DNA from 3 places in the Streptomyces sp. NPDC056479 genome. Region 2 is predicted to be linked to each of the others. Evidence: riboswitches for the same ligand, from Rfam matches in the RefSeq annotation. Region 2 holds a riboswitch; each other region holds the start of a gene.
What was found. Region 2 has a riboswitch for cyclic di-AMP ahead of ACFQ6S_RS35975 (NlpC/P60 family protein). Riboswitches for the same ligand answer to the same signal wherever they lie in the genome.
Positions count from the first base shown of each region.

Region 1: it holds a riboswitch for cyclic di-AMP, as region 2 does, so the genes downstream of both, ACFQ6S_RS39905 (transglycosylase SLT domain-containing protein) here and ACFQ6S_RS35975 (NlpC/P60 family protein) in region 2, are expected to answer to the same signal.
Region 3: it holds a riboswitch for cyclic di-AMP, as region 2 does, so the genes downstream of both, ACFQ6S_RS20305 (M23 family metallopeptidase) here and ACFQ6S_RS35975 (NlpC/P60 family protein) in region 2, are expected to answer to the same signal.

Region 1 is NZ_JBHTRZ010000013.1:131,054-138,384, forward strand. Features, by position in the region: gene ACFQ6S_RS39890 (M56 family metallopeptidase) at 1-49, opposite strand, end outside; gene fahA (fumarylacetoacetase) at 306-1,526, opposite strand; gene ACFQ6S_RS39900 (HAD family hydrolase) at 1,830-2,660, shown strand; gene ACFQ6S_RS39905 (transglycosylase SLT domain-containing protein) at 2,695-3,423, opposite strand; cyclic di-AMP (ydaO/yuaA leader) riboswitch at 3,429-3,613, opposite strand; partial or broken gene ACFQ6S_RS39910 (MFS transporter) at 4,514-5,032, opposite strand; gene ACFQ6S_RS39915 (polyprenyl synthetase family protein) at 5,240-6,250, shown strand; gene ACFQ6S_RS39920 (CHRD domain-containing protein) at 6,487-7,331, shown strand, end outside.
Region 2 is NZ_JBHTRZ010000011.1:44,773-52,103, reverse strand. Features, by position in the region: gene ACFQ6S_RS36005 (esterase-like activity of phytase family protein) at 1-746, shown strand, start outside; gene ACFQ6S_RS36000 (hypothetical protein) at 818-1,006, shown strand; gene tgmA (putative ATP-grasp-modified RiPP) at 1,209-1,400, shown strand; gene tgmB (ATP-grasp ribosomal peptide maturase) at 1,416-2,360, shown strand; gene ACFQ6S_RS35985 (hypothetical protein) at 2,429-2,596, shown strand; partial or broken gene ACFQ6S_RS35980 (TIM barrel protein) at 2,610-2,792, opposite strand; gene ACFQ6S_RS35975 (NlpC/P60 family protein) at 2,848-4,269, opposite strand; cyclic di-AMP (ydaO/yuaA leader) riboswitch at 4,278-4,482, opposite strand; gene ACFQ6S_RS35970 (NAD-dependent epimerase/dehydratase family protein) at 4,624-5,682, opposite strand; gene ACFQ6S_RS35965 (glucarate dehydratase family protein) at 5,820-7,079, opposite strand.
Region 3 is NZ_JBHTRZ010000005.1:21,334-28,664, reverse strand. Features, by position in the region: gene ribA (GTP cyclohydrolase II) at 1-270, opposite strand, end outside; gene ACFQ6S_RS20325 (MarR family winged helix-turn-helix transcriptional regulator) at 381-896, opposite strand; gene ACFQ6S_RS20320 (dihydrofolate reductase family protein) at 963-2,096, shown strand; tRNA gene ACFQ6S_RS20315 (tRNA-Met) at 2,258-2,331, shown strand; gene ACFQ6S_RS20310 (PP2C family protein-serine/threonine phosphatase) at 2,435-3,520, shown strand; cyclic di-AMP (ydaO/yuaA leader) riboswitch at 3,754-3,911, shown strand; gene ACFQ6S_RS20305 (M23 family metallopeptidase) at 3,923-4,948, shown strand; gene ACFQ6S_RS20300 (aldo/keto reductase) at 5,104-6,048, shown strand; gene ACFQ6S_RS20295 (PrsW family intramembrane metalloprotease) at 6,071-7,331, opposite strand, start outside.

The DNA of each region.
Region 1 (7,331 bases), on a different contig from region 2:
CGGCGGCCGTCAGGGCGACGATGCTCAGCAGGAGCATGCAGACGGTCATGCCAAGGTCTCCGGATCCTGGACGGGACGGGACGGTGCGGTGGCGCGGTGCGGGCGGGGCGGTGGGCAGCGCACGCCGATCGCGGCTCGCTTCCCACCGCCAGCCAGTATGACGGTGACCGTCGACGGAGTCAGGAGGAAAGACTCGCCGAATCACGGTCCCGGTCAGCCCCCAGGCTGCTCCCACACCCGCCCGGCACCGTTTCCGCGACTGCGAACCACCCCGCAGAGCCCGCGAGTTGGGCCGGAACCGGGCGTCACCCCGCCGCGATCCGCCCTGTGACCTCCCCGAGCCCCACTCGAACCCCACCGGGTCCCGGCGCCCAGGCGGACAGTGTCACCACATCGCCGTCCTCCAGGAACGTCCGCTTGCCGTCGGGGAGTTCAAGAGGGTCACGGCCGTTCCACGTCAGCTCCAGCAGTGACCCGCGTTCGCGTTCGGTCGGGCCGCTGACCGTGCCGGAGCCGTACAGGTCGCCGGTGCGCAGCGAGGCGCCGTTGACGGTCATGTGGGCGAGTTGCTGGGCGGCGGTCCAGTACATGGTGGAGAAGGGGGGCTCGGAGACCACGTGGCCGTTGACGGCCACCGAGATACGCAGGTCGTAGCCGCCGGGTTCGGCCTCGGAGCCGGAGTCGTCCAGGTACGGCAGCAGCGGGTGCGTACGCTGCGGCGGTGCCACGCGCGCCTCCTCCAGGGCGTCCAGCGGGGTGATCCACGCCGACACCGACGTGGTGAAGGACTTGCCGAGGAACGGGCCGAGGGGGACGTACTCCCAGGCCTGGACGTCACGTGCCGACCAGTCGTTGAGCAGGCACAGGCCGAAGACGTGCTCCCGGAAGTCGCCCAGCGCCACCGGCTCACCCATCCGCGACGGCGCCCCGACCACGAAGCCGACCTCGGCCTCGATGTCGAGGCGGACCGACGGGCCGAAGACGGGCGCCGGGTCGGTGGGGGCCTTGCGCTGGCCCGACGGTCGTACGACATCGGTGCCGGACACGACCACCGTGCCGGAGCGGCCGTGGTAACCGATGGGCAGATGCTTCCAGTTGGGGGTCAGGGAGTCCGCGGCGTCGGGGCGGAAGATCTGGCCGACGTTCCGGGCGTGGTTCTCGGAGGCGTAGAAGTCGACGTAGTCAGCGACCTCGAAGGGGAGGTGCAGGGTCACCGAGGACAGGGGGTGCAGGAGGTCACGGACGGACTCCTGGTGTGCGGGCACCGTCACCCAGGCCGTCAGTGCCCGCCGGACGTCGGACCAGGTGGTGCGGCCCGCGGCGAGCAGGGGGTTCAGGGAGTCCTGGGCGAGCAGCGGGGCGTACGGCGAGCCGAGCGCGTAGGCCGCCTTGCCCGCGTCGAGGACGTGGTCGCCGAGCCGGACGCCGACCCGTCGCGCGGAGTCCGAGCCGGGAAGGGAGAAGACACCGTACGGAAGGTTGTGCGTGCCGAAGGGGTCGCCCTCGGGGAGATCGAAGGGGGGCATGGGGTGCTGCCTCACTCTCATACGCTCCGTATGCCATGTGGTCGGGCCACACGTTACGGGTGAGCCGCCGGTCTTGGGCAGTGCGGAAGTCGCGTCGCCGGCGCCGGCGAAACAGCAGGTCGCCACGCCGGGCGGGCGCTCCGGCGCACTTCGGCACCACGTCGGAGTGAAATCACCAGGGGCGGAAGGCAGTTGTGGGCGGGGAAGCAGAAGCGGAACCGGAACAGGTGTCAACGCATGTGAACACAGCAGCCGTCCGGTTCAGGTCGAGTCGATGGGGCTTCCTGTCCGTATTCTCTGATCATGGCCCCACCCATCGCATATTCACTCATCGCCACTGACCTGGACGGGACGCTGCTCCGAGGTGACGACACACTCTCCGACCGGACCCTTCACGCGCTCGCGCGGGTGGCGGCGGCCGGCGCCCAGCATCTCGTCGTGACGGGACGGCCGGCGCCCAGAGTGCGGCCGCTGCTCGACGACCTGGGCAGCAGGGGGCTCGCGGTGTGCGGACAGGGCGCGCAGTTGTACGACGCCGGCGCGGATCGTCTGCTGTGGTCCGTCACGTTGGACCGGGAGTTGGCGGAGACCGCGCTCGGCAAGATCGAGGCCGAGGTGGGGCAGGTGTACGCGGCCGTCGACCAGGACGGCGTGGACGGGCTCACGCTCATCGAGCCCGGGTATCTGATGCCGCACCCCACCCTGCCCGCCGTACGCGTCAGGCGCCGCGACGACCTGTGGTGCGAGCCGATCAGCAAGGTGCTGCTGCGCCATCCCAGCCTGTCGGACGACGAGTTGGCGGCGACGGCGCGTTCGGTGGTCGGCTCGCTGGCGACGGTCACCATGTCGGGGCCCGGCACCGTCGAACTCCAGCCATGCGGCATCACCAAGGCGACCGGTCTCGCGCTCGCCGCCGAGCATCTCGGCCTCGGTCCGCGCGAGACCATCGCCTTCGGTGACATGCCCAACGACATCCCCATGTTCGACTGGGCCGCCCGGGGCGTCGCGATGGCCAATGCGCATCCCGAACTCAAGGCGGTCGCCGACGAGATCACCCTCTCGAACGAGGACGACGGCATCGCCGTCGTCCTCGAGAGGCTGTTCGCGGGGAGTCTGGAGCATATCGTCCAGTAAGTAGCGATATGCGCCGGTAGGCCGCTTACTTCTCCTAGTAGGGCCCGTTCACGTTGTCGATCGAGCCGTAGCGCGCGGCCGCGTAGTTGCACGCGGCCGTGATGTTCGCGACCGGGTCGAAGGGGTCGTACACCGTCCCCGGCACGTGGTAGGACGCGAAGGTGGGGTCGATGACCTGGAGGAGGCCCTTGGACGGGGTGCCGGCCGCGGCGTTGGAGTCCCAGTTGTTCATGGCCAGCGGGTTGCCGGACGACTCACGCATGATGTTGCGGTGAATGCCCTCGTAAGAACCCGGAATTCCGTTTTGCGACATGATGTCCAGCGCGTTGCGGATCCAGCCGTCGAGGTTGTTCGGGTACGTCTTCACCGAGGACTGCGTGGCCTGGGCGACGGAGGACTTCTTGACGGGCGCGGACGCCGTGTCGGCCGTCTTGCTCGGCGTGCTCGCCTTCTTCGTGGCCCGGACCTTCAGGTCGAGGCCCGGGTGGATCAGACGAGGGTTGTCGCCGACGGCCTTGCGGTTGTCCTTGTAGAGCTGCTTCCAGCCGCCCTGGGCGTCGTAGCGCTCCGCGATGCCGTAGAGCGAATCGCCCTTCTTCGTGGTGTAGGTGACGGATCCGATCTTCGCCGCGGCAGGCTCCGCGGCGCTCGCGGTGGTCGCGCTCAGGAGGGGGAGGGCGAGGGCCGCGGTGCCGGTTCCGGCGATCACGGCACGGCGGGTGAGCGGGTTGGTGCGGGGGCGGCGGTGTTTGCCTCGGGGCATGGCGCTGTTCCTCTCCGGCGCCTGCGAGGTGAGCTGTCGGGTTCGGGCGGGAGATGCCCGGCCGCACCGCCTTACGGCAGTGCGACTTCACCCCTAGCCGGTCCGGTGCGCCATCAAGGCGTCCGGTCCGGCGACTTACCTGGGTCCCCCGCTCCTGCCGCGCGTGTGTGAGTTACGTCGGGGATGACTCGGGCGGCGGCAGGATTAGGCGTCCGCCCGACGAGCGGGAACGTATGCGAGAGCACATGCCCGGAACAAGTGCCGTGGTCACCTGACGTGCCGGTTGACCATGGTCTGGGGTGAATGGGGCGCTTGATCCTTTGCGGTTGCCAAGCCTCAACTTGCCTTCGGCGCAAGGAGGGGAGAGGGCGCGCCGGGTCGGGTCTCGAGACGGGTCCGAGTGACCCAATTCACTCGCGGCGCAAGACTGGCAAATCGGGCAATGGCTCCAACTCGCCTTTGACCGGCTGTCCGTGGAGTCCGTTTTTGCCAGGTCTGGTGGATAAGAACCTCTTCGCCCCCGGCTCCCATGGCACCGTGCGGTCATGGCCGTGGCGGGCCGACAGGTTCGGCACGCCGCGCGTGACCAGGGTCGGTGAGCCGTCGGGCGCCACGTCGCGCACGGGTCCGGCGGTCGGGAGGCGAAGGCGAGCGTCGTCGACGCCCAGGCGTGCATGTCGGCCAGGAGGGCGGAACCTCCCATCCAGTGCCCGTCGTTGTCATAGCGATCGTCCGCTCTGGAGGGAGTTGAAGCCGCGTCAGGAGGTACCGGACCTGCCGACCCTGCCGTCGCACCAGGGTTGGGCCGTCGGCCAGTTGGCGACCTCGACCTCGAAGGGCGCCGGGACGGGCTCGCGGGTAGAGGCATGTTCCGTCCGGCGGGGGAATACGGAGGTCGTGGTGGGTCGTCTCGTAGGGAAAGGACGTACGGATGCGCATGAGCGGGACCCCCGTCTGGTCGGCGCGCCGAGTACGCCTGGAAGAGGTTGAAGTCGACGACCGTCGAGGCGGCGTAGGCGACGTAGGCGGCGAGCGGGACGGCGCGGGTGGCGCCGACGACGAGGCCGGTGGCGGCCGCCGAGAAGCCTCAGCGCCGGCCCCTGTGGTCGCCGAGCGGGCTGGTGAGGAGCGGGCCCGCGAAGGTGCCGATGTCGATCACCGTGCAGGAGGGCGCGAAGCCCGCGTCACGGCGGTCGTCGTCGGTGCGGTAGAGCTTGCCGACCGCAGCGGCGACGTCAGGTTTCGGCAGCCCCGTGGCCGCGCCGATCAGGCCGAGGCCCGCCCAGGCCATGACAGCGGTCGGCACCGCCATGGCCCAGTGGCCGCCGGCCATCAGTACGCCGCCCCGCAGCACCGCGCTGCGGTCGGCGAGCCGGCCGCCGGCGGCGGAGACGGAGGCGGCGGTTCCGGCCGACATGCCCATACCGCCGGAGGCGACCGTGTCGGCGAAGCGGAAGGCGAGGATGGTCTGCATGTCGAGGAGCGAGAAGCCTTCCCAGGCCTCGGGCCCGGAGAGGGTGAGCAGGCCTCTGGGCTGGCCGGAGAGGGCACGGTCGTCGCGGGGCGGAGGGCCGCTCCCGGGCTCGATGCCGACTTCGGTTCGCGACATCGACCGCTACTTCCCTATAAGTCGATGGATATCCGGCCTTATCAGGTGATCAAAAAAATACCGGCCGTGATCCGATACCGCCCGTGGTGGACGGGTGGGCGGCATCGGTGATCGAAACGTGACCGGATACGCTGACTTGAGTGATGGCAGCGACCTATCGACAAACCGTGTAACCGCCAGTGGACACCAGCAGACAGGAGACCCCTCGTGACCGTCGTCGGGCCGTTCGGGCTGAGCGTGCGGGACCAGGCTCTGGAAGCCGATGTCCAGGCCGGATTGGCGGCTGTCGAGGAGGGATTGCTCGAAGCCACCAAGAGTGAGGTCCCCTTCATCACCGAGGCCGCCCAGCATCTGGTGCGGGCGGGCGGAAAGCGGTTCCGGCCGCTGCTGGTGATGCTCGCCGCCCAGTTCGGGGACCGGTATGCGCCGGGGGTCGTGCCGTCGGCCGTCGTCGTGGAGCTCACCCATCTGGCGACGCTGTACCACGACGACGTGATGGACGTGGCGGAGGTACGGCGCGGGGTCGACAGCGCGAACACCCGCTGGGGGAACTCGGTTGCCGTACTGACCGGCGATTTCCTCTTCGCGCGGGCGTCGCACATCCTCGCCGACCTCGGGCCCGAGGCGGTTCGGGTGCAGGCCGAGGCGTTCGAGCGGCTGGTCACCGGGCAGATCCTGGAGACGGCGGGGCCGCAGGACGGGCGGGACCCGATCGAGCACTACCTGGATGTGCTGAGCGGGAAGACCGGGTCGCTGGTGGCGGTGTCGTGCCGGTTCGGGGCGATGATGTCGGGCGCCGACGAGACGGTGGTCGATGTGCTGACCCAGTACGGGGAGCGGCTGGGGGTCGCCTTCCAGCTGGCGGACGACGTGCTGGACATCGCGAGCGAGTCTCGTGAGTCCGGGAAGACGCCGGGGACGGACCTCCGGGAAGGCATTCCGACGCTGCCGGTGCTGCGGCTGCGGGAGCGGGCCGAGCGGCTGGGGCTGGCGGAGGATGCCGCGTTGTGCGAGCTGCTGGACTCCGATCTGAGTGACGACGCACGGCTCGCGGAGGCATTGGCCCAGCTTCGGGTGCATCCGGCGTTGGAGCAGGCTCGGCGGGACACGGTGCGGTACGCGGAGGATGCGCGCGCCGCGTTGGCGCCGTTGCCGGACATGGCTGCGAAGGCGGCGTTGATGGAGTTGTGCGACGCGGTGGTGCATCGGGCCGGGTAGGTTCTCGCCCCGTCGCCCCGTCGCCCCGTCGCCCCGTCGCCCCGTCGCCCGCGGCCCCACGCCCCGCCCGTCCCATCTTGAAAGGGCCTCGCCCGCAAGCGCCGGACAGGCCAAGTATGCGTGATGCAGCTCACATATCTGGACTGAGTCCAAACTAAGATCCCCTCCGTATGAATGCCCAGAAGCTGACGCAGGGGGCGTCAGCTGCACTACGGGGAGAAAACAGAATCATGGGCATGAAGACGACGTTCGCGAAGCGCCGTAAGAGCCTGATCGTCACCGCTGTCGCGGTGGCCGCCGCCGGTGGTGTCGCCGCCGCGGTGATTCCCGCCTTCGCCGCCGGAGGCCACCGCGCTGACCACGCGGGCCACGCCGGAGGCGACGCGCAGGGGATCGTGAGCCAGAGTGAAGCCCTCGGCGGCGGCAACGGGGGCACCCTCCTCGCCGCCAGTCTCCGCGGGGCGAACGAGGTGCCGGTCGCGGGCGGACCCGCCGTCGGGGACAAGGACGGTGCCGCCCTGCAGTTCGTGAAGGTCAAGGGCGACAAGGTGTCCGTCGCCGTCACCTGGCGCGGCACCGGCAAGCCGACCGCCCTCCACATCCACCAGGGCGCCAAGGGCACCAACGGCGGCATCAAGGTCGACTTCGGCGGCCTTCTCGGCAAGAGCAAGGGGCACAGCGTCACGGGGACCGTGAAGGTGAAGGACCCCGCCCTCCTCAACACCCTCAAGACCGACCCGAGTTCCTTCTACGCCAACCTGCACACCGCCCAGTTCCCGGGCGGCGCCGTACGGGGACAGCTCCACAAGGTCACCGTCGCCAAGTTCGACTTCCGGGACGCGCTCGACAACTTCCAGGCGTCCGTCATCAAGGGCAAGCAGATCTATGAGTGCAAGCCGGCCGAGGGCGGCGGGTACGCCTTCGCCCAGCGGGACGTCAGCGCCGTACTGAGCGGCCGTATCGCGCACTCCTTCGTCGCACCCAACTCCGGTACACCGCAGTGGATCGCACGCGACGGCAGCGCGGTGACGGGGTCCCTCATCTCCAAGACCCCGAACGGCGACAAGAACATCCCCGAGCT
Region 2 (7,331 bases):
CCGACTTCGACGTCGAGTCGATCCAGCGGATGCCCGATGGGACGTACTGGCTGGGCGACGAGTTCGGCCCCTGGCTGCTGCACTTCTCCGCCAAGGGCCGCCTCCTGGAGGCTCCCATCGCGCTCGACGGGGTGAAGGCGCCGGAGAACCCGTACCTGGACGGCGCCCAGCCGAACATAGCGAGCAGCAAGGGTTTCGAGGGCCTGGTCCGCTCCGTGGACGGCCGCCGTCTCTACCCGCTCCTCGAAGGCACCGTGAACGGGGACACCCCCGGCGATCTGCGGTTCAGCGAGTTCGACCTGCGCATGCGCGCGTACACCGGGAAGCGGTTCGTCTACCGCCTGGAGTCGACCGCGAACGCCATCGGGGACGCCATCGCCGTCGACCGGCACCGGTTCCTGGTCATCGAGCGCGATGGCGGGCAGGGCGACACGGCCAAGTTCAAGCGGATCTACCTCGCCGACACCCGGGACCGCAACGGCGACGGGCTGATGGACAAGACACTGGTCGCCGACCTGCTGGACATCGCCAACCCCAAGGGGCTCGGCGGCTTCGGGGAGACCTTCCGCTTCCCCTTCCAGACGATCGAGGACGTGAACCTCGTCGACGACCGGACGCTGGCCGTCCTGAACGACAACAACTTCCCGTTCTCCTCGGGCCGTACGGCCGGCCAGGCGGACGACAACGAGTTCATCACCATCCGGCTCGCGGAGCGACTGCACGCCGACAAGCGCGCGTTCCGCTGACCTCCGGGCGTGGCTGGACCGGTCGAGGGGGCGATCGGTCCAGCACACGGAACGACACATCCGGCGCCGCCATGGCGTACGAGGCCTTACGGGAGCACCAGCCGGTCATCACCTGGCGGGAGTTCGCCGGATTCGGCGCGACGCCGGGCATGCAGGCGCTCGACGCAGGCATCGGGCTGATCGACGATCAGATCACCCAACTGACCCAGGCCGCCCCGCCCTTGCTCCGCGCACTGCGCTCGGACGCCGCGGAGGCCTGAGGGGGCCCACCGGGCACCGCTCGCCCAGTCACCGGTGACAGTTCTCGCGCCGCGTCCGATGAGTGACTTGTGGGGACCGTGCAAGCGGCTGGTGCCCTTGATGTGTGACCACGTTCACCCTGATGTGGCGGAAAGTGATGAATTCCTTACGCAAGTGACGCGTAAAGGACGGTAACTCAGACAACGACCGTGGAGGCTTCGAGTGCGACCGTTCACTCTCAACTACGCGATATCCAGGGGGCTTCCGAGCGCGGTGATCCCCTATCACTTCGACGCGGCCAGGCAACTGAACGTTCTTCCCGACGGACGCCCCGCCGTCAGTGACCCGGACCTGATGCTCGCGGCCGGCACGACGACGTCCACCGCCGGGTCCGCGACCCACTTCGACGACTGACGGACCGGGCCGCGCATGACGGTTCTGATCCTCACGTCCGAGGAGGACGTGACCGCCGACATGGTGGTGGCCAGGCTGCACGGGACGGGAACGCCCGTGATGCGCCTGGACCCCGCCGACCTGCCGGGCAAGGCCGTGCTGTCCGCCGACTACGCCCACGGCGACTTCGACGGCCACCTGTCGGTCAACGGACACGTGCTCAGCATGGGCGGTCTGCGCTCCATCTGGGTGCGCAGGCCCGGCGAACCGGCCGCGCACGCGGCCGAGCCCTCACCTTGGCTGACCGCCGAGACCCGGCAGGCGCTGTACGGGATGCTCTACTCCGCCACCGCACGGTGGATGAACCATCCGCGCAACGCCGACCAGGCCCGGCTGAAGCCCTGGCAGCTGCGGGTCGCCCACGTCAGCGGCTTCGCCGTGCCGCCGACGGTCTTCACCACGGCACCCCGGCTGGCGCGGGAGTTCGCCGAGGAGTACCGGGACGTCGTGGTGAAGTCCGCCTCGGGGCCGCCGCCCGGTGAGCCGGCGCTGGCCCTGCCCACCACCCTCGTCGGCCCCGACGCGGACTTCTCGGCCGTCGCGGCCGGGCCCGCGCTGCTCCAGCGGTACGTCCGCAAACGGGCCGACATCCGCCTCACCAGCGTGGGTCCCCGGCTGTTCGCCGCACGCAAGGCCGCCGAACCCGACCAGGTCGACGGCCGCTACGGCGACACCGGGCACGGCTGGGAACCGGTTCCGGTCCCGGACCGCATCGGCAAGTCGGTGCACGAGTACGTCACTCTGGCCGGACTGGCGTACGCCGCCTTCGACTTCGCCGAGGACGAGGACGGCATCTGGTGGTTCCTGGAGTGCAACCAGAGCGGCCAGTTCGGCTTCGTCGAGCTGGAGACCGGGCAGCCCATCGCGGAGACGGTCGCCCTGTGGCTGGCGCAGCGCGGGGCGGAACGCCGCGGCGGGTGAGCCGGCCCGCACTACGTTGGGTCGGGCCAGGGACATACGGGCAACGGCGGGACGGGGAGGAAGACGCGATGACCACGCGGCGGACGATCGCTCCGGAGGAGATCGACACGCTGAATCTGGCCGATCCGCGGCTGCGCGCCGAGAGCGATCTGTCCGCCGTGTGGCACCACTTGAGGGAGCGTCGCCCCCTCCACAGCTGCCTCAGCACCCTGCCGCTCGCGCTGAAGGCCGCCTGAACTGCCCTGCGGCCTACGCGGCCAGTTCCTTGCGGATGCGGTCCAGCATGAACGCCGAGGATTCCTCGGCCCGTTCCTCCCAGGCGAAGACGCAGGCCGTGGCGACGCCGTCGACGTTCAGTTCGCGCAGCGTGCCGAAGAAGGCGTCCCAGTCGATCTCGCCCTGGCCGATGTCCAGGTGCTGGTGGATACGGGCAACGCACGACCACCCCGCCTCGAAGGAGACGGGGTGGTGATGGCCGGTCGACCGCTCAGGCGGGGCGTATCGCGCTGTGGATCGCCGCCTCGCCGGCGTAGTGGATCGACTCCTCGCGGATGATGGCCCCCGGCCCCGGGGCGTGGATCATCATGCCGTTCCCGGAGTAGATACCGACGTGCCCGGCATGGAAGAGCACCAGGTCACCGGGCTCCAGACGGGTCAGGGCGACCCCCTGGCCGGCGATCGCCTGCTCCTGAGCCGTGCGCGGGAGGCTGATGCCGGCGGCCTTCCAGGCTGCCTGGGTGAGGCCGGGGCCGTCGTATGCCTCCGGGCCGGTCGTGCCCGAGACGCAGGGCTTGCCGAGTTGGGCGCGGGCGAACTCCAGGGCGCGGATGGACCGGGTGTCCTGCGGCCCCGTCGAGGTGAGGGCGGGGTAGGCGCCGAGGGTCTGGTCCGTGACCGGGAGCGCGAGGACGTCGGCGATGGGGGCCGGCGCGGCCGCGGGCCAGGCCGTGGCGCCGGGCGGGACCGTGGTGAGGTCGGCGGCCGACTGCGCTTGCAGTGCCTGCCACTGTGCCTCGGGTGAGGGCTGGATCGGATCCGGCGTCGCGCTCCAGTTGTCAGCCGCGGGCAGGACCAGCGGCGCCGTGAGCGGATCGTTCTGCCGCGCGAGGTAGGTGGACAGCAACTGCCGGGCCCGGTCCAGCTTGCGCTGGTTCTGCTCCTTGGTCGTCCGCAGTGCGGAGCGCTGCTGCGGCTCGGCCGCCGGTGCGGTGTCCCAGGCCGTGTCCGGGGCGTTTCCGGCCGGGAGAGCGAGGACGGGCGGGATGACCTGGGTGGCCTGAAGGTCCGCTCCCGGTGCCGGCGGGGCGGGCGGCAGGGCGGCGATCGGGCCGGCGGTGAGCTCCGCGAGGGGAGCCGCGCCGATGGCCCGAGCGGACGTCGACTCGGCGGCCGGCCCGGCCGTGAGTTCCAGCGCCGGGCGGCCGGAGGAGTCCCGCGCCCGGTCGGGGCCGTCCAGCTCGCGCGGAGGCCGCTGCGGGGCGGGCCGGTCCGGCGTCCGGTCGCTCGGCAGCACCGCCGGCACGGTCGGACCCAGCTTTGCGCGTGCGACGTCGAACCACTGCCGGGTGACGCTGTCGAGTGCGGGGTCGCCGCCCCTGCTCTCGCCGGCCCGGGGCGCTGCGGCGGGCGAGGATCCGAAGTCCGCCGGCCGGGCGGCGCGCTTGCGCGGTCCCGTCGACGCCGCGCGGGTGGCGTTGAAGGTCCCCGAGTCGGTCTCGGCCCGGTCGTAGAGCGAGCTGATGCGTCGGCCGACCTCTTCACGGCTGGGCGTCTCGTCCGCCGCCGAGGGGGTGGCGCCCGCCGTCTGGCCGAGCAGGGCCACCGACGTGAGGGCCGCTGACGCGAGTGCGGAGTTGCGCATGCCGGGGAGGCTGAGAGCCCCCGGCCGCGCGGTGCCTTCCGGCGCCATGGGCGACGTACTCCTTCCTGATCCGCCTACCGAGTTAGCGGTGGGGGTACCCCCAGGCCGTTCAGGCTCTGGGGGAGGGTTCGGGCGGTTGTTCCGGAAGGTGTGCCCTACGGCCTGTGCCCCGAGGGGCAGTTGGCCGATTCACCCCAAGTTCGGTTGGGTCCCCGGCTCCAGTGAACCCTGCGGGCGCACCGGACTCGGCGGAAGCCGCGCGTCCCGGCGGGGTTCGCCGGAGATCGTCGTGCGGTCTGAGCCGTAACCTAGCCAACTTGTGCGCCTCCCGTGAAGGTTGAGGCGTTAAATGTCCGATACGTTTCTGTGACCTTCGACGCTTGCGCGGAGCGGGAGCCCGATTTACTGCGCGGTGCGTCTACGTCGCCACGCTTCGTAGTGATCCAGGACCGTTTCCTCGATCGGGCGGTAGGTGATGCCCAGTTCGCTCACACTGCGGCTGTTGTCCACCCGGAACCGGATGCCAAGGTGTTTGCGGATGTAATCCTGGCTCAGTCCGAAGGCCGGACCCAGGACGCGCACCGGCCAGTGCGGGAGCGCGGTGCGCGGGAGGCGGAGATCGCGGGGGTATCGGGTCCGCAGGATGCGGGACATCTCGTGGAACGACGTCATGGTCTCGGACGCCACGATGTAACGGCCCTTCGCGTCCGGGTTCTCGGCCGCCGCGATGTGCGCGTCGGCCACCTCCCGCACGTCCGCCGTGGTGAAGCTGAAGTCCGGTGCGCCGTAGAAGAAGTAGCCGTTGAACAGCTCCTGGAGCAGGAACAGACTGCCCGACTCCGAGGTGGGCGTGAGGGACGGACCCAGGATCAGGCCGGGGTTGACCGACACCATGCGCCAACGCCCCTGCGCGGCCTCCGCGTCCCACGCGGCGCGTTCGGCGACCGTCTTCGCGTAGTGGTACGGATTGTTCTCCACCGTGCTGGTGGTGTTGAAGTACCGCTCCGACAGCACCCCGTCGTCCATCTCCAGGACGTCCGCGTAGTCGCCGAAGATCGCGCCCACGGTCGAGGTCAGGACGAGCCTGTCCACCGTGGGCGTCCGCTCGATGGCCGCCAGCACATTGCGCGTGCCGAGCAGGGCCGGGTCGACCATGTCCCGGCGCCCGTCCTTGATCTTCTCCGGCATACGGAACGGCGACGCCACATGGAACACGGTCCGGCACGCCGTCATCGCCTCGTCGAAGGAACCCTCGGCCAGCAGGTCCGCCTCGAACAGCGACAGTTGCCCGGGGTGCGCCTCCTGCATCTCCCGCAGCGGCCGCACTTTGGCCGTGGCCGCCGAGCTCCGTACGGTGGCGTGCACCCGATGACCGCGCTCCAGCAGCCGCTTCACCAGATGACTGCCGACGAACCCGCTGCCACCGGTTACCAACACGGCCGTCGACCCGTCTGCGCCCACCCTCACTCCTTCGCCCGCGCGGAAGCCGGTCGATCACGGTAGCGGCGTTGCCCGTGCGGGGCCATGGCTGCGATGGAGCCCGATCGCTCGGGACGCCAAGGTCCTCGCCGCGGCCGGCGTCCGGCACCGCGTCGAGGTCACCAGCGCGGCAGTCGCAGTTCGTACTCCGGGTGGATCCGCCGCATGTAGCCGGTGTCGTCACGGGAGCGCACCCCCGAGTCGACGTACAGCCGGTGCAGCCGGTCGAGGGCGTCGTGGTCGAGGTCCACCCCCAGGCCGGGTCCGGTGGGGACCTCGACCGCCCCGTCGCGCAGCTCCAGGACGCCGGGGACGATCACGTCGTCGGCCGAGTTCCACGGGTAGTGCGTGTCGCAGGAGTGGTCGAGGCCGGGAATGGCCGACGCCACATGGGTCAGGGCCGCGAGGCTGATGCCCAGGTGCGAGTTGGAGTGCATCGACAGGGCGATGCCGAACGCCTCGCAGACGGCGGCCAGTTCACGGGTGCGGCGCAGTCCGCCCCAGTAGTGGTGGTCGGTCAGCAGGACTTGGATCGCGTTCTGCTCGATCGCCGGCTTCAGATGCTCCCAGGCGATCACACACATGTTGGTGGCAAGAGGGAGCGGCGCGTCGTTCGCGACCTCGGCCATGCCGGGGATGGTCGCGGTCGGGTCCTCCAGGTACTCCAGTACGCCGTCCAGCTCGCGTGCCACGTACCGCGAAGTCTCCACCGTCCAGGCCGTGTTGGGGTCCAGGCGCAACGGCAGGCCGGGGAAGGCCTCCGCCAGCGCCCTGATCGCCGCGATCGCCTCGTCCGGCGGGAAGACGCCGCCCTTGAGCTTGAACGAACGGAAGCCGTACCGCTGTTGCATCAGCCGGGCCTGCTCGACGATCCCGGCGGGATCGAGCGCCTCACCCCAGTCGTCGCCGACCGCCGGGCGGCCGTCGAGGGCGGGGTGTTGCGCCCACTTGTAGAAGAGGTACGCGGCGAAGGGCACCGAGTCCCGGACCCTGCCGCCGAGCAGATCGCTGACCGGACGGCCGAGCAGCCTGCCCTGGGCGTCGAGGCAGGCGACCTCCACCGCCGAGGTGGTCCAGCCGCGTTCGTGGGAACTGGGCACGGTGGGCAGCAGCGCTGCGTCGACCGCGGCCGTCACGGCCGTCGTGTCGAAGACGTCCATGCCGACGACCACCTTCGCGGCCGCCCGCAGTCGCTCCAGACGGGCGGCGCCGCCCGGGGATTCGCCGAGGCCCACCGTGCCGTCCTCCAGGACGAGTTGGAGGATGACGCGCAGGGCGAGGGGCTCGTGGACGCCGTTGGAGTTGAGCAGGGGCGGGTCGCGGAAGGCGATCGGGGTGACGATCAGCTCGCGGATCCGGGTGCCGTCGGTGCTGCTCATGCGCGGACCGCCTCCAGGCCGTGGTTCATGTGCATGTACGTGAACTCACTTCACGCACCTAGATGATCAATCAAGCTATGAATCGCTCCCGTCGTATGTCAAGACATGGTTGCCGGATCTCGCCGGACCTCTGACGGAGGCTCTCCGTGGGGCGGTTTCGGGTCACCCCGGGAAAACCAGCCACCGAGGGTTGTGTGCGACTCGAGGAGGTCGCACGTACGTACGACCAGTCGAACGTCGGGTGTGCGGGCG
Region 3 (7,331 bases), on a different contig from region 2:
CTCGGCGATGCGCTCTACGGCCTCGCGCAGCTGGGGGCCGCAGTCGCAGCGGGCCGAGCCGAAGACATCGCCGGTCAGGCACTCGGAGTGCAGACGGACCAGCGGGGTGGTGCCGGGGGCCGGGTCGCCGAGGACGACGGCCACGTGCTCCAGGCCGTCGGCCAGGCCGTGGAAGGTGACGAGTTCGGCGTCGACGCGGTAGCCGTCCTGGAAGCGCAGCGGGACCCGGACGCGGGCGCGCTGGGTGGCGGCGGCGGGGAAGTCGGGCATGCGGGTTCTCCGGGTTCCGTACGTGGCTATCTGCTTCAGATTTGAATCAGCAGCTCGGCCAGGACCCTACCCCATGCTTTAAATTTGAATCAACAGGTTTGTCGGGCGGATCACGAACAGGGCTTGTTGGAGCGCCGCCGCCAGGGCACGTCGTCCGGCGCGGCGTGCGCGCCCTCCCCCTGGAACCCCTCGCCGACCGCCGTGAAGATCTCCTCCAGCTGGCCGACCTGCTCGGGGGTCAGCCGGTCGAAGAGCAGCGACCGTACGGTCTCGACATGGCCGGGGGCCGCCTCTTGAAGGACCCGCATCCCCTGGTCGGTGAGGGCCGCGATGCTGCCCCGTTTGTCCCAGCGGCAGTCCTCGCGCCGTACCAGACCGTCCTTCTCCAGGCGGGTGACGGCGTAGGTCAGTCGGCTGCGGGTGATCTTCAGACCCTCCGCGAGGTCGGTCATGCGCAGTCGGCGCTCCGGGGTTTCGGAGAGAGTGGCGAGGATGGAGTAATACAGGTGGGGCATGCCGGCCTCCTGCTGGAGCTGCCGGTCCAGCGCATCCTCCACGAGCGCGGCGGCGGCGATGTACGCGCGCCAGGCGCGCTGCTCCTCCGGGGTGAGCCAGCGAGTCGTCATACCTCCAGTGTAGGTTTGTTTCAAAGTTGAACCAAGACCCAGACCGTCGAGTCGGAGAAGGCGCCCATGCCGTCGTACCCCTACGTCCTGCTGTCCGCCGCCGTCTCCCTGGACGGCTACCTCGACGACACGACTCCCGACCGCCTGCTGCTGTCCGGCCCGGCCGACTTCGACCGGGTCGACGAGGTCCGGGCCTCGGTGGACGCGATTCTGATCGGCGCCGGCACGATCCGGGCGGACAACCCGCGGCTGCTGGTGAACTCGGCCGAGCGGCGGGCCGCGCGGGTGGCGGCGGGGAAGCCGGAGTATCCGTTGAAGGTCACGGTCAGCGCGTCGGGCGAGCTGGACCCGGCGGCGAACTTCTGGCACACGGGCGGCGACAAGATCGTCTATACGACGGACAAGGGCGCGGAGCGGCTGCGGCGGGCGCCGGTCGAGGCGGACGTCGTCGCGCTGGGCGAGGAGCTGGACTGGCGGGGGCTGCTGGCGCATCTGCGTGCGGTGCGCGGCGTCGAGCGGCTGATGGTCGAGGGCGGCGGCACGATCCACACCCAGCTGATCCGGCAGGGGCTGGCGGACGAGCTGCAGCTGGTGCTGGCGCCGCTGTTCGTGGGGGATGCGCGGGCCCCGCGGCTCTTCGGGCCGGGCGGGTATCAGGGTGGACGGCTGCGACTGGTGGAGACGCGGCGGATCGAGGACGTGGTGCTGATGCGTTACGAACCGACGGCGCCCGGTGCCGGTGCCCTTCCCTGCGCTGCGGATCGGCACTGGCTGGGCCTGGCGTGCGAGCTGGCGGCGCAGTGCCCGCCCTCGGAGACGGCGTTCAGCGTCGGGGCGGTGGTGGTGGCGGACGACGGGACGGAGTTGGCGCGCGGGTACTCCAGGGAGGGCGGCGATCCCGTGGTGCATGCGGAGGAGGCGGCGCTGGCGAAGATCCCGGCGGGGGATCTGAGGCTGGCGTCGGCGACGGTGTACAGCAGCCTGGAGCCCTGCACGCGGCGTTCGTCACGGCCTGTGCCGTGTGCGCGGCTGATTCTTGAGGCGGGGGTGCGCAGGGTGGTGACGGCTTGGCGGGAGCCGGACACGTTTGTCGTGGGGGCCGACGGGAGCGGGGTGCTGGCGGCGGAGGGCGTGGACGTGGTGGTGCTGGCGGAGTACGAGGAGCGGGCGACGGCGCCGAATGCGCACCTGCTGGGGTGAGGCCGGGTTTCGGTCCTTGAAGGGTCGTTGAAGGGGTCCTTGCAGGGGTTCTTGAAGGGCCTTTTCCTCAGGTGCCGCACGGGCTGGGAGTGCCTGGACCAGCTCTGAAGGGAAAGGTGTGTGCTTTGGGTCCCGCGGATGGCGTACTATTGAGTCAACGACGCGGGGTGGAGCAGCTCGGTAGCTCGCTGGGCTCATAACCCAGAGGTCGCAGGTTCAAATCCTGTCCCCGCTACTGAAGGCTCAGGGCCGGAACTGATTCAGTTCCGGCCCTGAGTGTTTTCCCCGGTCGGCTCCCAGCGCTCGCTCCCCGCCCCCGCTTCGGCAACCCTGGTGAGGTGGAGCAGCGGCGGATCTCATACGCACGCCGGTTCGTCCGGCTGCTCCCCGGCCTGCTGATCGCGGCCGGTGCCGTGTACGACTACATCACCCCCTCCGACTTCACCGGCGCCCCCTTCTTCACCGCCGCGCCCCTGGTCGCCGCCCCGCTCTACTCGCAGCGCGGCACGGTGGTCACCGGCGTCGTGGCCATCACCGTGCTGCTGGTGCTCCGCGTCCTGCGCGGCGGCCTGCCCAAGGCGGAGGTGATCACCGAGCTGGTCACCACCGTGGTCGTCTGTGTGCTCGCCGTCCTCATCAACCTCCTCGTCCGCCGCAGCGACGAGCGCCTCGCCTCCGTCCGCGAGATCGCCGAGGCCGCCCAGCGCGCCGTACTGCCCGAACCCGCCGAGCGGATCGGCGGGTTCGAGATCGCGGCGCGCTACGAGGCGGCGCAGCAGGGCGCCTCCATCGGCGGTGATCTGTACGCCGTCCAGGACAGTCCGCACGGTCTGCGGGTCGTCGTGGGGGACGTGCGCGGCAAGGGGATGGGGGCGGTCGGGGCCGTAGCCGTGGTGATCGGGGCCTTCCGGGAGGCCGCCGAGCAGGAGGTCACGCTGGAGGCGGTCGCGCAGCGACTGGAGCGGGCGCTGGCGCGTGAGCGCACCCGGCGCGACAGGGTCGAGACCCGCGAGGGGTTCACCACCGCCGTACTCGCCGAGCTGCCGCACGGCAACGGGATCGTGCGGCTGGTCAACCGCGGGCATCCGTCACCTCTGCTGCTGTACGCCGACGGCACGGTGCGCCCCCTGCCCGCCACCGAACCCGCGTTGCCGCTGGGCATGGCCGAGCTCGGGGCCTGGCCCGACCGGGCCGACGAGGCCGACTTCCCGGGCGGGGCCACCCTGCTGCTGTACACCGACGGCCTGTCCGAGGCGCGGGACGCGAGCGGACGGTTCTACGACCCCGAGACAGGGCTCGCGGGGCGCGCCAACGCCCAGCGCGAGCCGGCCGCGCTGCTCGGCGTGCTCGCGGCGGAGGCCCGCCGGCACTCCGGGGGCGGGATGGCGGACGACCTGGCCCTCATGGCCGTACGCCGGCCTTGATCGTTGTCACCAGGGGTGATCGGATGACCGCCCTCCGCATAACAACTGACATACCGTCAATACCTGTGTGGCCCCTGAGCCTTGGCCAACTCGCCCGATTTGGACCGCTCATGACCTGTAAGTCCAGGCGAGAATCGTTAATGATCAAGTGGAACAGCTTGGAATCCGCACCCCGCGTCTATTAACGTTCGATAACGCAGCGCGGTCGTCCCAGCCGTCACAAGAGTCGGCTCCGTGCGCACGCGCCGAGTCCCGCAAGGGAGCCGGGGAACCACCACCCTGGGGTGAATCGCACGGATTCCGCCGTGGAAGCACGGTTGGTATACGCGCGTAGGAGACCTTCCTGCTCCGAACCCGTCAGCTAACCCGGTAGGCGAGAAGGAAGGAAAGGAGTACGCCCACGTGGCGTCAAACCGGCCTGCTCCGCAAGCCCCGTTCGTGCCGAGCCAGCGCACCACCGAGACTTTCGGCTACGACAGCTACCGCACCGACGAGGGCCCGTTCGAGGAGTGGAACCCCACCGCGGAGTCCATTCGTCCCGTTCGTGGCAGGCATCGCGTCTCCAAGCAGCGCGGCGGGGGACTCGCCCGCAGCTCCACGGTTCTCGGCGTCGGCGTCATAGCCGCCGTCGGCGCGGGCGGCATGGCCAGCGCCAACAGCGGCAAGCCGCCGGTCGCCATCACGATGCCGGACCTGCCCCTCATCTCCGACGACTCCTCCGAGCCCGCCGAGGACACGGCCACCGCGCTCAGCACCATGGGCGAGGCCACCGAGGAGACCGCGCAGGACGGCTCCGACGCCGGCGAGGCGCTGCGCAGCCGGATCATCGCGCAGGCCGAGCTCCAGCAGGACCAGATCGACAGCAAGGCCGCCGCCGCTGCCGTCGCCGCCGCCCAGAAGGAGGCCGCCGCGGCGGCCGCCAAGGCGGAGAAGGAGGCCAAGGCCAAGGCCGCCGCCGCGAAGGCCGCAGCCGAGGAGGAGGCCCGCAAGAAGGCGGAGGCCGAGCGTCTCGCCGAGCTGGCCAAGCAGTACACGCTGCCGACCTCCTCGTACACCATCACCTCGACCTTCGGACAGGCCGGCGCCTACTGGTCCTCCGGTTACCACACCGGTCTCGACTTCGCCGCCCCCACCGGCACGCTGATCAAGGCGATCCACTCCGGCACGGTCACCTTCGCCGGCTGGGACGGCTCGTACGGCTACAAGACGGAGATCACCCTCGACGACGGCACCGAGCTCTGGTTCGCGCACCAGTCCTCGATCAGCGTCAGCGTGGGCCAGAAGGTCAACACGGGCGACGTCATCGGCCGCGTGGGCGCCACGGGCAATGTGACCGGCGCCCATCTGCACCTCGAGGTGCACCCCGGCGGAAGCTCGAGCGGCATCGACCCGATGGCGTGGCTGCAGGGCAAGGGCCTGACGCCCTGAGACACCCTTCAGCGGGTATCCATTTCTGATCCCCGGCGGTCCTGACGGCGTCCCCCCGACGTCAGGGCTGCCGGTTTTCAGTGTGCCCGCAGGTTTTCCGGGACTTTGTCGCCGTCCTGGAATGAGCTGCTCCGGCACGGCAGTTGACGTTGAGCATGACTTCTCTTCGCAAGCTCGGCTCCTCCGACCTCGAGGTCCACCCGCTCTGCCTCGGCGGCAACGTCTTCGGCTGGACCGCCGACCAGACCCAGTCCTTCGCCGTCCTCGACGCGTACACGGCGGCGGGTGGCAACTTCATCGACACAGCCGACGTCTACTCGGCGTGGGCCGAGGGAAACGCGGGCGGCGAGTCCGAGACGGTCATCGGCAACTGGCTGACGGCACGCGGCAACCGGGACGATCTCGTGATCGCCACCAAGGTCAGCCAGCACCCCGATTTCCGGGGTCTGACGGCGGCCAACATCAAGGCGGCCGCCGACGCCTCCCTGCGCCGCCTGGGCACCGATCACATCGACCTCTACTACACCCACTACGACAAGCCGGAAGTGCCGGTCGAGGAGATCATCGGCGCCCTGGACGAGCTGGTGAAGGCGGGCAAGGTACGGCACATCGCCGCGTCCAACATCTCCGCCGAGCGCCTGGCCGCCTCCCTCGCCTTCTCCGACCGCGAGGGCCTCGCCCGGTATGTCGCCCTCCAGCCGCACTACAACCTGGTCTCCCGCGACACCTACGAGGGCGCCCTGCAGAACCTCGCCGAGCGGGAGGGTCTGGCGGCGGTCCCGTACTACGCCCTCGCGTCCGGTTTCCTCACGGGCAAATACCGCGCCGGTACGACGGTGGACAGCGCCCGCGCCCAGGGTGCCGGCCGGCACGCGGAGACGGAGCGGGGCCGACGGGTGCTGGCCGCCCTGGACGAGGTGGCCCTGTCCCACGAGGTGCCGGTGGCGACGGTGGCCCTGGCCTGGCTCGCGAACCGGCCGACGGTCGCGACGCCCCTCGCGTCGGCCCGGACGGTGGAGCAGCTTCCGGCGCTGCTGGGGGTGGCGGAGCTGAGGCTGACGGAGGAGGAGCTGGAGAGGCTGACGGAGGCGTCGGCCTGAGTCCGCCGCTCTTCCTCGGTCTCTACGACCGGTACGGGTTGTAGAGGGGGTACGGCACCGTCGGCCCGTACTCGGGCCCGTTCTCAGGTGCGTACCCGGGCCCGTTCACCTGGCCGTACGGCTGCCGGTGGACGGGCCCGGGACCGGCGTATCCGTACCCGTACCCGTGCCCGTGCCCCGTCCATGTCTGCGCGGCGACCGCGTGCTCCAGCGCCGGCCGTGCGAACTCCCGCCGCGCCCAGAGCTCGTGCAGCAACTCCTGTTCCCGTACGACGTAGTCCGCGCCGGCCCGGCCGCGGCGGCCTCGGTGCCGGAGGAACGCCAGCGAGGTGGCGTAGGCCTCGTACTGCGCCACGGCCCGCGCTGCCGGGCGCCCCCCTCGGTGGCGCGCGTACTGCCGGGCCACCCGACGGTCCCGCATCGAGCCCAGGGCGAACGGCTCGCTCGGGGACAGCCACCCGGCGACGACATACGCGGGCAGTTCCTCGCGCACGGTCCTCAACTCGCGCTGCCGGGTCCAGATCACCAGCCAGGTCAGCAGCCCGAACGCGGGCACCATCAGCGTCGCGTACACGGCGAAGAAGCCGTACTCGCCGAAGGTCGAGGAACCGTTCCACATGGCGTGCATGCCCATGGCCAGCAGCAGGCCGAAGAGCGGCAGAAGCACGCGCCGCACGTGCTGCCGTTCGCCGGCCAGCGCGGCGATGCCGAAGCCGATGCCGGTCAGGACGGTGAAGAGCGGGTGCGCGAAGGGCGACATGATGACGCGGACGAAGAAGGTCGCCGCCGTGACGGAGGCGATGCCGCGGTCGCCGGTGAGCTGGTCGGTACCGAAGGCGGTACCGAGGTAGAGGATGTTCTCGGTGAAGGCGAAGCCGGTGGCGGTGACCCCGGCTATCACCACGCCGTCGACGATGCCGGTGAAGTCGCGTCGGCGGAAGAGGAACACGAGCAGGATGGCCGCGGCCTTCGCCAACTCCTCCACGACGGGCGCTATGACGGTCGCGCCCAGGGTGTCCGCGTGCGACGGATCGGCCGTCGCGGTCGCTATCCATCTGGTCGCGAAACTGTTGGCGACGATCGCTATCAGCGCCGCCGCGCAGGCACCCCAGGCGAACGAGAACAGCAGATTGCGCCAGGGGCCCGGCTCGACCCGGTCCAGCCAGCGGAACGACGCCACGAGCAGCGGCACGGGCAGGACGGCGAGCCCCAGCCCGACCAGGAACCCCTCGGTGCCGGTCTGCTCGCGCACCAGGGCGAGGATGACCAGCCCGGAGAGCGCG